Regions from separate parts of the Pseudoalteromonas sp. BSi20429 genome, predicted to be linked through region 3. Evidence: predicted binding sites of a transcription regulator. Region 3 holds the regulator's gene; each other region holds the start of a gene.
The links. Region 3 encodes FliA, which starts transcription of late flagellar genes. Its sites were predicted from a motif close to CTAAAGNTNNNNNNNNNNNNGCCGATA; they were not measured.
Positions count from the first base shown of each region.

Region 1: a site for FliA is predicted at 1,416-1,442, ahead of P20429_RS10315 (DUF4402 domain-containing protein). Genes of this name have one in related genera too.
Region 2: a site for FliA is predicted at 1,471-1,497, ahead of pomA (flagellar motor protein PomA). Genes of this name have one in related genera too.

Region 1 is NZ_BADV01000045.1:18,836-22,120, forward strand. Features, by position in the region: gene P20429_RS10325 (SPOR domain-containing protein) at 1-456, shown strand, start outside; gene P20429_RS10320 (SPOR domain-containing protein) at 828-1,382, shown strand; gene P20429_RS10315 (DUF4402 domain-containing protein) at 1,498-2,100, shown strand; gene P20429_RS10310 (DUF4402 domain-containing protein) at 2,104-2,586, shown strand; gene P20429_RS10305 (molecular chaperone) at 2,596-3,285, shown strand, end outside.
Region 2 is NZ_BADV01000115.1:5,284-8,568, reverse strand. Features, by position in the region: gene ispA ((2E,6E)-farnesyl diphosphate synthase) at 103-990, opposite strand; gene P20429_RS00660 (exodeoxyribonuclease VII small subunit) at 993-1,235, opposite strand; gene pomA (flagellar motor protein PomA) at 1,557-2,324, shown strand; gene P20429_RS00670 (flagellar motor protein MotB) at 2,327-3,247, shown strand.
Region 3 is NZ_BADV01000083.1:12,555-15,839, forward strand. Features, by position in the region: gene flhF (flagellar biosynthesis protein FlhF) at 1-172, shown strand, start outside; gene P20429_RS03835 (MinD/ParA family protein) at 165-1,025, shown strand; gene P20429_RS03830 (RNA polymerase sigma factor FliA) at 1,052-1,762, shown strand; gene cheY (chemotaxis response regulator CheY) at 1,803-2,186, shown strand; gene P20429_RS03820 (protein phosphatase CheZ) at 2,204-2,977, shown strand; gene P20429_RS03815 (chemotaxis protein CheA) at 2,993-3,285, shown strand, end outside.

The sequences.
Region 1 (3,285 bases), on a different contig from region 3:
AAAGAAATAACTTACCTCGTAAATCATATTGATATTATAAACAGCAAAGCTATTGCGCAGTCTAATCAAGGGTATAGCAGCAAGTCTGTACGCTCACCACGAAACACACGTAATGTTAAATCACGCCAACAAGTTAAACAAAATTACAGTAATAAAAAACAAACTGTAAAATTAAATAAACCTAAACATGTATTTGCTTTACAGGTAGCTTCGGTTGACTCAGAGCAAGGTGTGGCTAAAGCATGGCAAGAGCTAAATACTAAAGCAGCGCCGTTGTTTAGAGACAAAATATTGACTAACGTAGAAACCGCCAAAATAAACGACAAAATGTTTTACAGGCTAAAACTTGGCTCTTACCAAAACTTTAAAAATGCAAAAGCAGACTGTGACGTATTCAAGTTGTACAAACTCGATTGCATAGTAAGTAACTATACCGATAAGCCAGTAAGGCTTTAGCTCACAGTATGTAATATCAATCTGCAATAATACTTAATCAATTTGAAGGATTAGACCTGACGCTAACTTTGCTAATAATTTTTGATCTACGACTGCATGAATGCAGGAGGTAGAGCAATGCAGCAGCAATTAGTGATACCAACTAAATGATGAAATTTTGCCTTATTATCGATATGGCTTTTCTTACTTCAAAATAGACTACTTAATTAAAAAGTTGCTATAAAGTGGCGCAAAATTTGCTTTGATTTATTATCTTGGTTAGTAGAGTGCATTTTGCAATGCGGTATTTTAAGTCTTGTCATTTAATATCAGTTTTATTCTTATCTTTTTATTTATATGGATGTAGCAGCGCAACTGTAAATAACGAGAGCGTGCAGCATTCTTTAATAACTGATAAACAAGTAAAAGAGTATGTTTCGCAGTGGCACTTACAGCAAGAAAGCATTGGTCGTTTAACTGCTATGGAAGATGATTTACAGCTATTAATTATGGCGTTATCGTCTCAAAGTGAATTAACTGAAAACCCGCCTTTACTCATGCAAAGTAAAACCGATATCACCTATGGTAATCAGCCTTCACAGAATTTGGAACCGACGGCACTAAATAACACTCCCGAAGTAAAAACACCAAACTTACAAAATTCAGAACTCACCTTAACAGATGAAACTAAAATTGGAGCACAGCTTGGTTGGTATTTAAAGCCAGAGCTTGTTAAAGCAAGAGTCGAAAGGCTTAAGCAATTATACCCCAGTGCATTTACTCAATTTAATTTTACTATGTTTGAACGTAAAAATAATAATATGACTTTATATGGATTACGTGTAGGTCCATTTAAAAACGATGCTCAAGTAAGTGCGTTTTGTTATTTAGCTAATCAGCTTGATCAAGTATGTAATATTGCTGCTTTTGTCGGAAAACCAATATAATTAATAAATTAGGCCTTTTAAACTTATATAGTATTAAAGTATTTGTACTAATAGTCGATACTAACTATAGTTGGGCAAATATTTGATAAAGCCCATTTTCTTATAAGGATTTAGCATGAAGTTTTATTTATCTGCATTAGCTGTAACCACCGTGGTCAGCTCGTTTAGCACTTATGCTGCTACAGAATCATTTGAAGCGAAAGTAACGGTACAAAATGCTGTAGTACTCACAAAAGATAACGATTTAAATTTTGGTACTATTCGTGCTATTTCAGATCCATTAGGCGCCGAACAAGCAACGCTGACAGTTAGTCCTGATCCAGCTGCGAGCCCTGTTACTTCAAAAGAGAATCCAACTGGTAACGCTGCGAGTATCTCAATAATTGAAGGTGGTGAAGCGGGGGCTTTTAGTGTGTCAGATGTAGTACCAAACTCTATTTTAACCATTAGCGACCCAGTAAATACTTTAATACTACCCTTAGCTGGCCAAGGCTTAAATGAACCTGATTTTACTGTAGATGCTTGGACTTACTTTATAACGAGCGGAACAAATGCAGGAGCGCTTTATACGCAGGGTACTCCCAACCTACAAGCTGGTGTTGATGGCGCTGTATCATTTAATATAGGCGCGACTCTTTCTACTTCATCAAACGCATCAAGTGTGGATTACCCTGATGGTGAGTATTCTGGTAGCTTTAATATTGAAGTGTCATATTAATTAGTGTTTAAACAAACAATGCGCTTTTTGTATGTTTCTGCTTGGCTTTCGTTAATGTTTAGCGAGCAAGCCTATAGCGCAAGCATACAACAAGAAGCGCTTAATTTTGGCACTTTAGTTATCCCTCAAAATAATACTTTAAGTTCTATAACCATTAGCCATGAAGGTGAAACAACCACATTTGGTAATATTTACGTATTAACTGAGGGTAATCCCGCAGAACTTTTATTTACCGATTTACCTCCCCTTACTCAAATATCGTTTAACAAAACGAGTGATTCTACATTGCAAAGTGAAGTACTTGGAGCTAATAGTGCTAAGTTTTCGGTTGTATTAGTGGATTTACCAAGAACGCAAACTAGCGATGAATTTGGAGAGCTTTTACTCAAAGTAGGTGGCCGTTTAATAACGACAGGGACTAGCCAAAGTTACTTAGATGGTAGTTTTATTACTGACACCCAATTAGAAATTACGATTGATTACTAAAGGAAAAACATGCTTTATAAAGTTGTAGTGCTGCTCGCACTGAGTGTATGTATTTTAGGAAAAAATGCATACGCAAATTTACTTATCTCTCCAACCCGTATTAGTTTTGATGAACGTCAACGAACCGCTAAAGTTACCGTAATTAATACGGGGGATGAATATCAAACATATCGTGTTTTATGGAGTGAGAAGCAAGCGCAACCTAGCGGTGGCTACATACAGTTGGCAGAGGCTACAAGCGAAAGTTTAAGTTCAATGGCACGTTTGTCACCAAAACAAATGCGTTTAGCACCTGGTGAAAAACAAACAGTAAAAATAGCAATACGTAAACCTAAAGGTCTAGCTTCTGGTGAGTACCGCTCTCATCTTCTATTTCAAGCATTGCCTGGTGAAAATACTAATAAAACAAGCTCAATAAAAGTTAATATGATTATGAGCTACAGCATTCCTATTTTGTTACGCAAAGACATGAAACAGCCAGAAGTTGCCATAGAGCAAGCTAAGCTAGTGCTAAATGAAAGCAATCAACGTCCTCAGTTTTTATTGAATATAAAACGAGAAGGTAAGTTTAGTAGCTACGGTAAATTAAGTGCTTACTTTGTTGATAGTAATAACGAGCAAGTTAAAATTGCAGAAATTGGTAATTTAAGTATTTATCCAGAAGTAGATAATGCGTTTGTAACCCTTAGTTTATTTAGT
Region 2 (3,285 bases), on a different contig from region 3:
TTTATATATATCCTTCGCTAACATTAATTAATTCAAAGCTTTTACGAATAATTAATGTTGAGTAATAATGTCAGTGCTAATTGCAATACGTATGAGCAAAAATTAGTGGTCACGCTCAATTAGATAATTTGCTAGCGACGCAAGAAGTGTTGTGTCAGCATCTATATTTGCTAACGCTTCATGGGCTTGTTGTATTAAATTCTGCGCCTTTTCTTTAGCGCCTAGCATACCTAATAACGCCGGATATGTCGCTTTATTCGCGGCAATATCGGAGCCTTGTGGCTTTCCTAAAATAACTGTATCGCCTTCAACATCTAAAATGTCGTCGTGTACTTGAAATGCTAGCCCTATAGCATACCCAAAAACACTTAAATTTTCTAAGGTTTGTTGATCAGCCTTTTCACTGCACAGTGCACCAAGTGTAATTGCGCAATTAATTAGAGCTCCGGTTTTTAGCTTATGTATTCGCTCAAGCTCTTGTACGGTAATTACTTTATCAGTTGCTGCTATATCAAGGCCTTGTCCGCCAACCATACCCTGAAGGCCTGATGCGTGGGCAAGTGTAGCAATCATTTTTACTTGTGTTTGTGATGAGCATTCAAATTTGTGATTCGCAATAAGCTCAAAAGCAAGAGTTTGAAGAGCATCACCGGCTAAAATTGCATTTGCCTCGCCAAACTCTATATGACAAGTAGGGCGTCCGCGGCGTAAGTCGTCATCGTCCATTGCTGGTAAGTCATCATGGACTAACGAATAGCTATGAATACACTCAATTGCAGCAGCAAGTACGTTTAAGTCTTGATGGTTTGCGCCGAGCATTTTACCTGTGGCATAAACTAAAAATGGACGTAATCTTTTACCGCCATTAAATAATCCATACTGGGTGGCGTTCTTTACCGTTTCTTCTGTATCGAGAGGCTGGTTAAAATGCTGTTGTAAGGTCGCTACTACATCTTTTTGAGCACGTTCAATATGATTTTTTATGCTCACAGCTATTCCATATCATTATCAAAGTTTGTAAGTACTGACTTTTCGCCATTCCCCATCAAAATTGATACTTTTTGTTCTGCTTGCTGTAATTTCCCTGATGAAGCACTTGCTAATGCAATTCCACGCTCAAATTGCTTTAACGATTGCTCAAGCGATAAGTCACCTTGTTCCATGTCACTAACGATTGTAGATAATTCTTCTAGTGCTTGTTCGAAACTTAAGTTTTCAGGTTTTTTAGTCGCCATCTTTATTTCAGCTTACATAATAAATTTAGGGGTCAATTTTAGGGGGAATGCTAAACTAGGTCAAAGGATGATATTGGTTTTTTACCTTTATAACGTTAAATTATATTTCAAGTGCATTAATAAAGCCTTAATAGCGGTCTGTTGGTTTAATAAATCAATTGATAATTAGGTAGCCTTTATAACTTGATCTAAGATAGTGCTAAAGGCTGCTTTTTATGTTTATTTATAAAAATGGCTTAAGCAATTCAATATGTTGCCGATAAGCAGTTAATAATAAAAGTTTATGATAAGGCCATTAAGCATGAAACTTCTGGAGGAAATGTGGATTTAGCAACCATAATCGGGATCCTAGGCGCAATTGGCTTAATTGTCATGTCTATGTTTATGAGTAGTAGCGGTGAAATGGCTATGTTTTACAATACCCCGTCTGTGGTTATTGTATTTGGTGGTTCACTCTTTATTGTTTTATCAAACTTCACTATGTCGCAATTTTTGGGGATAGGTAAAGTTGTTGCCAAAGCGTTTATGTTTAAAATCGAAACGCCAGAAATACTTATCGAAAAAGCAGTAGAACTTGCTGATTCAGCTCGTAAAGGCGGTTTTTTAGCACTCGAAGAAGCTGAAATTCCAAACCCCTTTATGCGCAAAGGCGTCGATATGCTCGTTGATGGCCACGACGCAGATGTAGTTCGCGCTACACTTCAAAAAGATATTTCTCTAACCACGACTCGTCATGAATTGGGCGCGGGTTTATTTAAGTCGTTAGCTGATATAGGGCCTGCAATGGGTATGATTGGTACTCTAATTGGTTTGGTTGCAATGTTGTCTAACATGGATGACCCAAAGGCAATCGGTCCGGCAATGGCAGTAGCACTATTAACAACTTTATATGGCGCGTTTTTAGCCAATGTTGTGGCAATTCCTATTCAGGTAAAACTTGAACTGCGTAAAGACGAGGAAGCGATGAATCAGCGTTTAATTTTGGATGCTATTTTAGGTATACAAGATGGTCAAAATCCAAAAGTAATCGAAGGTATTTTGAAAAATTACTTAGCTGAATCTAAACGCAAAGTAGATACCGAGGAGTAACTATGTCTGATCAAGAGTGCAAATGCCCACCACCAGGTCTACCTGCATGGATGGGAACGTTTGCCGATTTAATGTCACTGTTAATGTGCTTTTTTGTACTCTTGCTCGCGTTTTCAGAAATGGATGTACTTAAGTTTAAACAAATTGCGGGCTCTATGAAGTTTGCTTTTGGTGTGCAGAATAAAATTGAAGTAAAAGACATCCCTAAAGGGACCTCTGTTATTGCCATGGAGTTTACCCCAGGCAAACCAGAGCCAACCCCAATAGAAACCATTCAGCAGCAAACAGTCGAAATGACTCAACAAATGTTAGAGTTTCAGGCTGGCGATGAAAGCTCAGCAGGCGGCAGGCAAGAACAGCGCGGGGATAAACGCGGTGGCGAATCTCGTAGTACCTCACAAGAAGAATCTTCTGAGCAAGCAACTTCAGCAGCCGATCAGGAGCAAACTAACGAGCTTGTTAAAAAGATAGCGCAGCAGCTTGAAAAGCAAATAATCGATGGCGCAATTGAGCTTGAGTCTTTAGGGCAGCAAATAATTATTCGCATTAGAGAGAATGGTTCATTTCCTTCTGGTAGTGCATTTTTACAACCTAAGTTTAAACCTATAATTCAAGATATCGGTGTGCTGTTAAAAGATGTACCCGGTGAAATAACAGTATCTGGCCATACAGATGATTTTCAGGTATCAAATGAGTTATATATTAATAATTGGGACCTATCATCAAAGCGTGCTGTAGCCGTTGCAAGTGAACTGCAAAAAGTCCAAGGATTTGATAAAACGCGAATGATGGTGGTTGGTCGAGCTGAAACACGACCACTTGTACCGAATGACACCGATGAAGATCGCCGCAGGAATCGCCGAGTAGAAATATCTATATTACAAGGTAAAGCAAAAGAGTCAGCTCCTATAGATGTAAGATAACTTTTATTGGCAAACACACTTATTTATCATAAAGTATG
Region 3 (3,285 bases):
TCGCCTTCCAATAGGGTATCTTACTAACGGTCAACGAGTGCCAGAAGATATTCGTGTTGCAAATGCTGAAAAACTAGTGAAAAAGGCTGAGCAGTTATATTTAAAAAGAACAAAAGCACAACATTCAAGGCACCAAGCAGTGGCGCCAAGTACAGTAGGGATGTATGATTAACACAGTATTAGATCAAGCAAGCGGCCTGCGCAAAATGAGTCAAAACAATAACAACGGCGTAAAAGTTATCGCTGTAACCGGTGGTAAAGGTGGGGTGGGGAAAACAAATGTTTCTCTAAATACCGCTATTGCACTAGGGCAACAAGGTAATAGAGTATTAGTGCTGGATGCTGACTTAGGTTTAGCAAACTGTGATGTGATGCTTGGTTTACGTGTAGAGCGCAATTTATCACACGTTTTGTCAGGTGAATGTGAGCTTGACGAGATTTTAGTTGAAGGGCCTGCTGGTATTAAAATTGTACCCGCTACATCGGGCTCGCAAAGTATGGTTGAATTATCGCCATCTGAGCATGCCGGGCTAATTCGTGCATTTAGCGAATTGAATACCGAATTTGATATTTTAATTGTAGATACAGCCGCTGGTATTTCAGACATGGTGCTAAGCTTCTCACGAGCAGCACAAGATGTAATGGTTGTAGTGTGCGATGAACCAACATCAATAACCGATGCTTACGCACTTATTAAAGTATTAAGCCGCGAGCACGGTGTTTATAAGTTCAAAATTGTTGCCAATATGGTCCGCAGTATGCGTGAAGGCACTGAATTGTTTGCAAAACTATCTAAAGTTACCGATCGCTTTTTAGATGTTTCAATGGAGCTAGTAGCAACGGTTCCTTATGACGAAAATATGCGCAAAGCAACACGTCGCCAAAAGGTGATTGTTGAGCTCTTTCCAAGTTCGCCAGCCGCTCTCGCGTTTAAAGCGCTGGCGACAAAAGCAGTTAAATGGCCAATACCAAATCAACCATCTGGGCATTTAGAGTTTTTCATTGAGAAACTAGTAAACGGCTAATTATGACAACATTGGTGAATAGAGCTATGGGATATCAATCAACACAAAACTTAAATGTGATTGTTGAGAAACATGCATCACTTGTTAAAAAAGTGGCATGTCATCTAATTGCTCGATTACCACCTAGCGTTCAGCTTGATGATTTAATTCAATCAGGAATGATAGGTTTAATAGAAGCTTCAAAAAACTTTGATGCAACAAAAGGCGCAAGCTTTGAAACCTTCGCCGGTATTCGTATTCGCGGGGCTATGCTTGATGAAATGCGTCGTGGTGATTGGGCTCCTCGTTCAGTACACCGTAAAAGCCGACAAGTTGCAGAAGCAATTACTGGGCTCGAAAGCAGTCTGAATCGCGAACCAACTGATACAGAAGTTGCTGAAAAACTTGAAATTTCACTCAATGAGTATCATCATATTTTAAATGATGTTAATACCAGTAAAGTATTAGGCATAGAAGACCTTGGTGTAGATGAGGATGTTATCACTCCCGTAGGCCAAGATTTAGCGCTAGACAAACCTTTTAATAATGTTAAAAATGATCGGTTTAATGAGTCTTTACTAAATGCAATAAAGTCATTACCAGAGCGTGATGCAATGGTACTTTCTTTATACTATAACGATGAAATGAATTTAAAAGAAATAGGACATATACTCGATGTAAGCGAATCGCGTGTAAGTCAGATACATGGTCAGGCGATGATTAAGCTTAAAGCTAAAATCAATGACTGGATAAACTAGTAGTAAGTAAACTAAGGTTAATACCTCACTGGGGGATGTTTTGGATAAAAACATGAAAATTCTTGTAGTTGATGATTTTTCAACGATGAGACGAATTATAAAAAACCTATTACGTGACTTAGGTTTCACTAATGTTCAAGAAGCTGATGACGGGTCTACAGCTTTGCCTATGTTACAAAATCAAGTATTTGATTTTGTGGTTACAGATTGGAATATGCCGGGAATGCAAGGTATTGACCTTCTAAGAGCAATTCGTGCAGATGATAAGTTAAAACATATCCCTGTACTGATGGTAACGGCAGAAGCTAAAAAAGAACAAATAATAGCTGCAGCGCAAGCTGGCGTTAATGGTTATATTGTTAAGCCATTTACGGCTGGAACATTAAAAACTAAATTAGAAAAAGTATTTGAACGCTTAGGCTAATGATGGGGGAGAGGCTTATGTCAGCACCAGCTGCGCCTCAAATAACGTTAGAACAAGCTCGTCAACTCGTCATTTATTTAGAAAACGATGAGCAAGATAAAGCTAATCAGTTGATTTTAGAGACAGCTTCGCAAGAGCAGTCTAAATTATTTGCTGAAGTTGGGAAGTTGACTCGTCAACTGCACGAAGCACTTAAAAGCTTTGAGCTTGATACTCGCTTAACTAACATAACGACAGATGCGATTCCAGATGCTAAAAAGCGGCTTAATTATGTTATAGAAATGACAGAAAATGCGGCTAATAAAACAATGGATGCTGTTGAGGCTAGTTTACCTATAGCACAGCAACTTGCAGATGAAATATCTCATATCAAACCGACATGGGATCGTTTAATGAGTCGGGAGATTGAGCTTGGTGAGTTTAAACAACTTTGCCATAGTATCGATAAGTTTATGAATAACTCTCATCATAAAACGGATGAGCTTCAAAGCTTAATGACAAATGTACTAATGGCTCAAGACTATCAAGACTTAACAGGTCAAGTTATTCGCCGTGTTATAGAACTTGTTAGAGAAGTAGAAGAAAGCTTACTTCATCTTTTAACAGCGTTTGCTGAACAAGATGACAGTGACAACACAGCGAATAAAGTAGAACAACAAAAAATAAAAGAACCAGTTGCCACACAAACTTTAGCAGGTCCTGAAGGCCCTATTATTGATAAAGAATCGCGTAATGATGTTGTGTCTGATCAAGATGAAGTCGATGATCTTTTATCAAGTTTGGGCTTCTAAGAGGAGAGTAACTGCATGTTTGAAGTCGATGAAGATATTTTACAAGACTTTCTTGTAGAGGCAGGAGAAATCCTAGAGCTTTTATCTGAACAGTTAGTTGAACTGGAAAATAATCCAGAAGATACCGAGTTACTAAATGCCATATTTAGAGGCTTTCACACTGTAAAAGGTGGTGCAGGCTTTTTAGCTATGACAGAACTTGTTGATGCTTGCCACGGCGCTGAAAACGTATTTGATTTACTACGTCAAGGCGTGCGAACGGTCAATTCAGAGTTAATGGATGTTATTTTACAAGCGCTCGACACCAT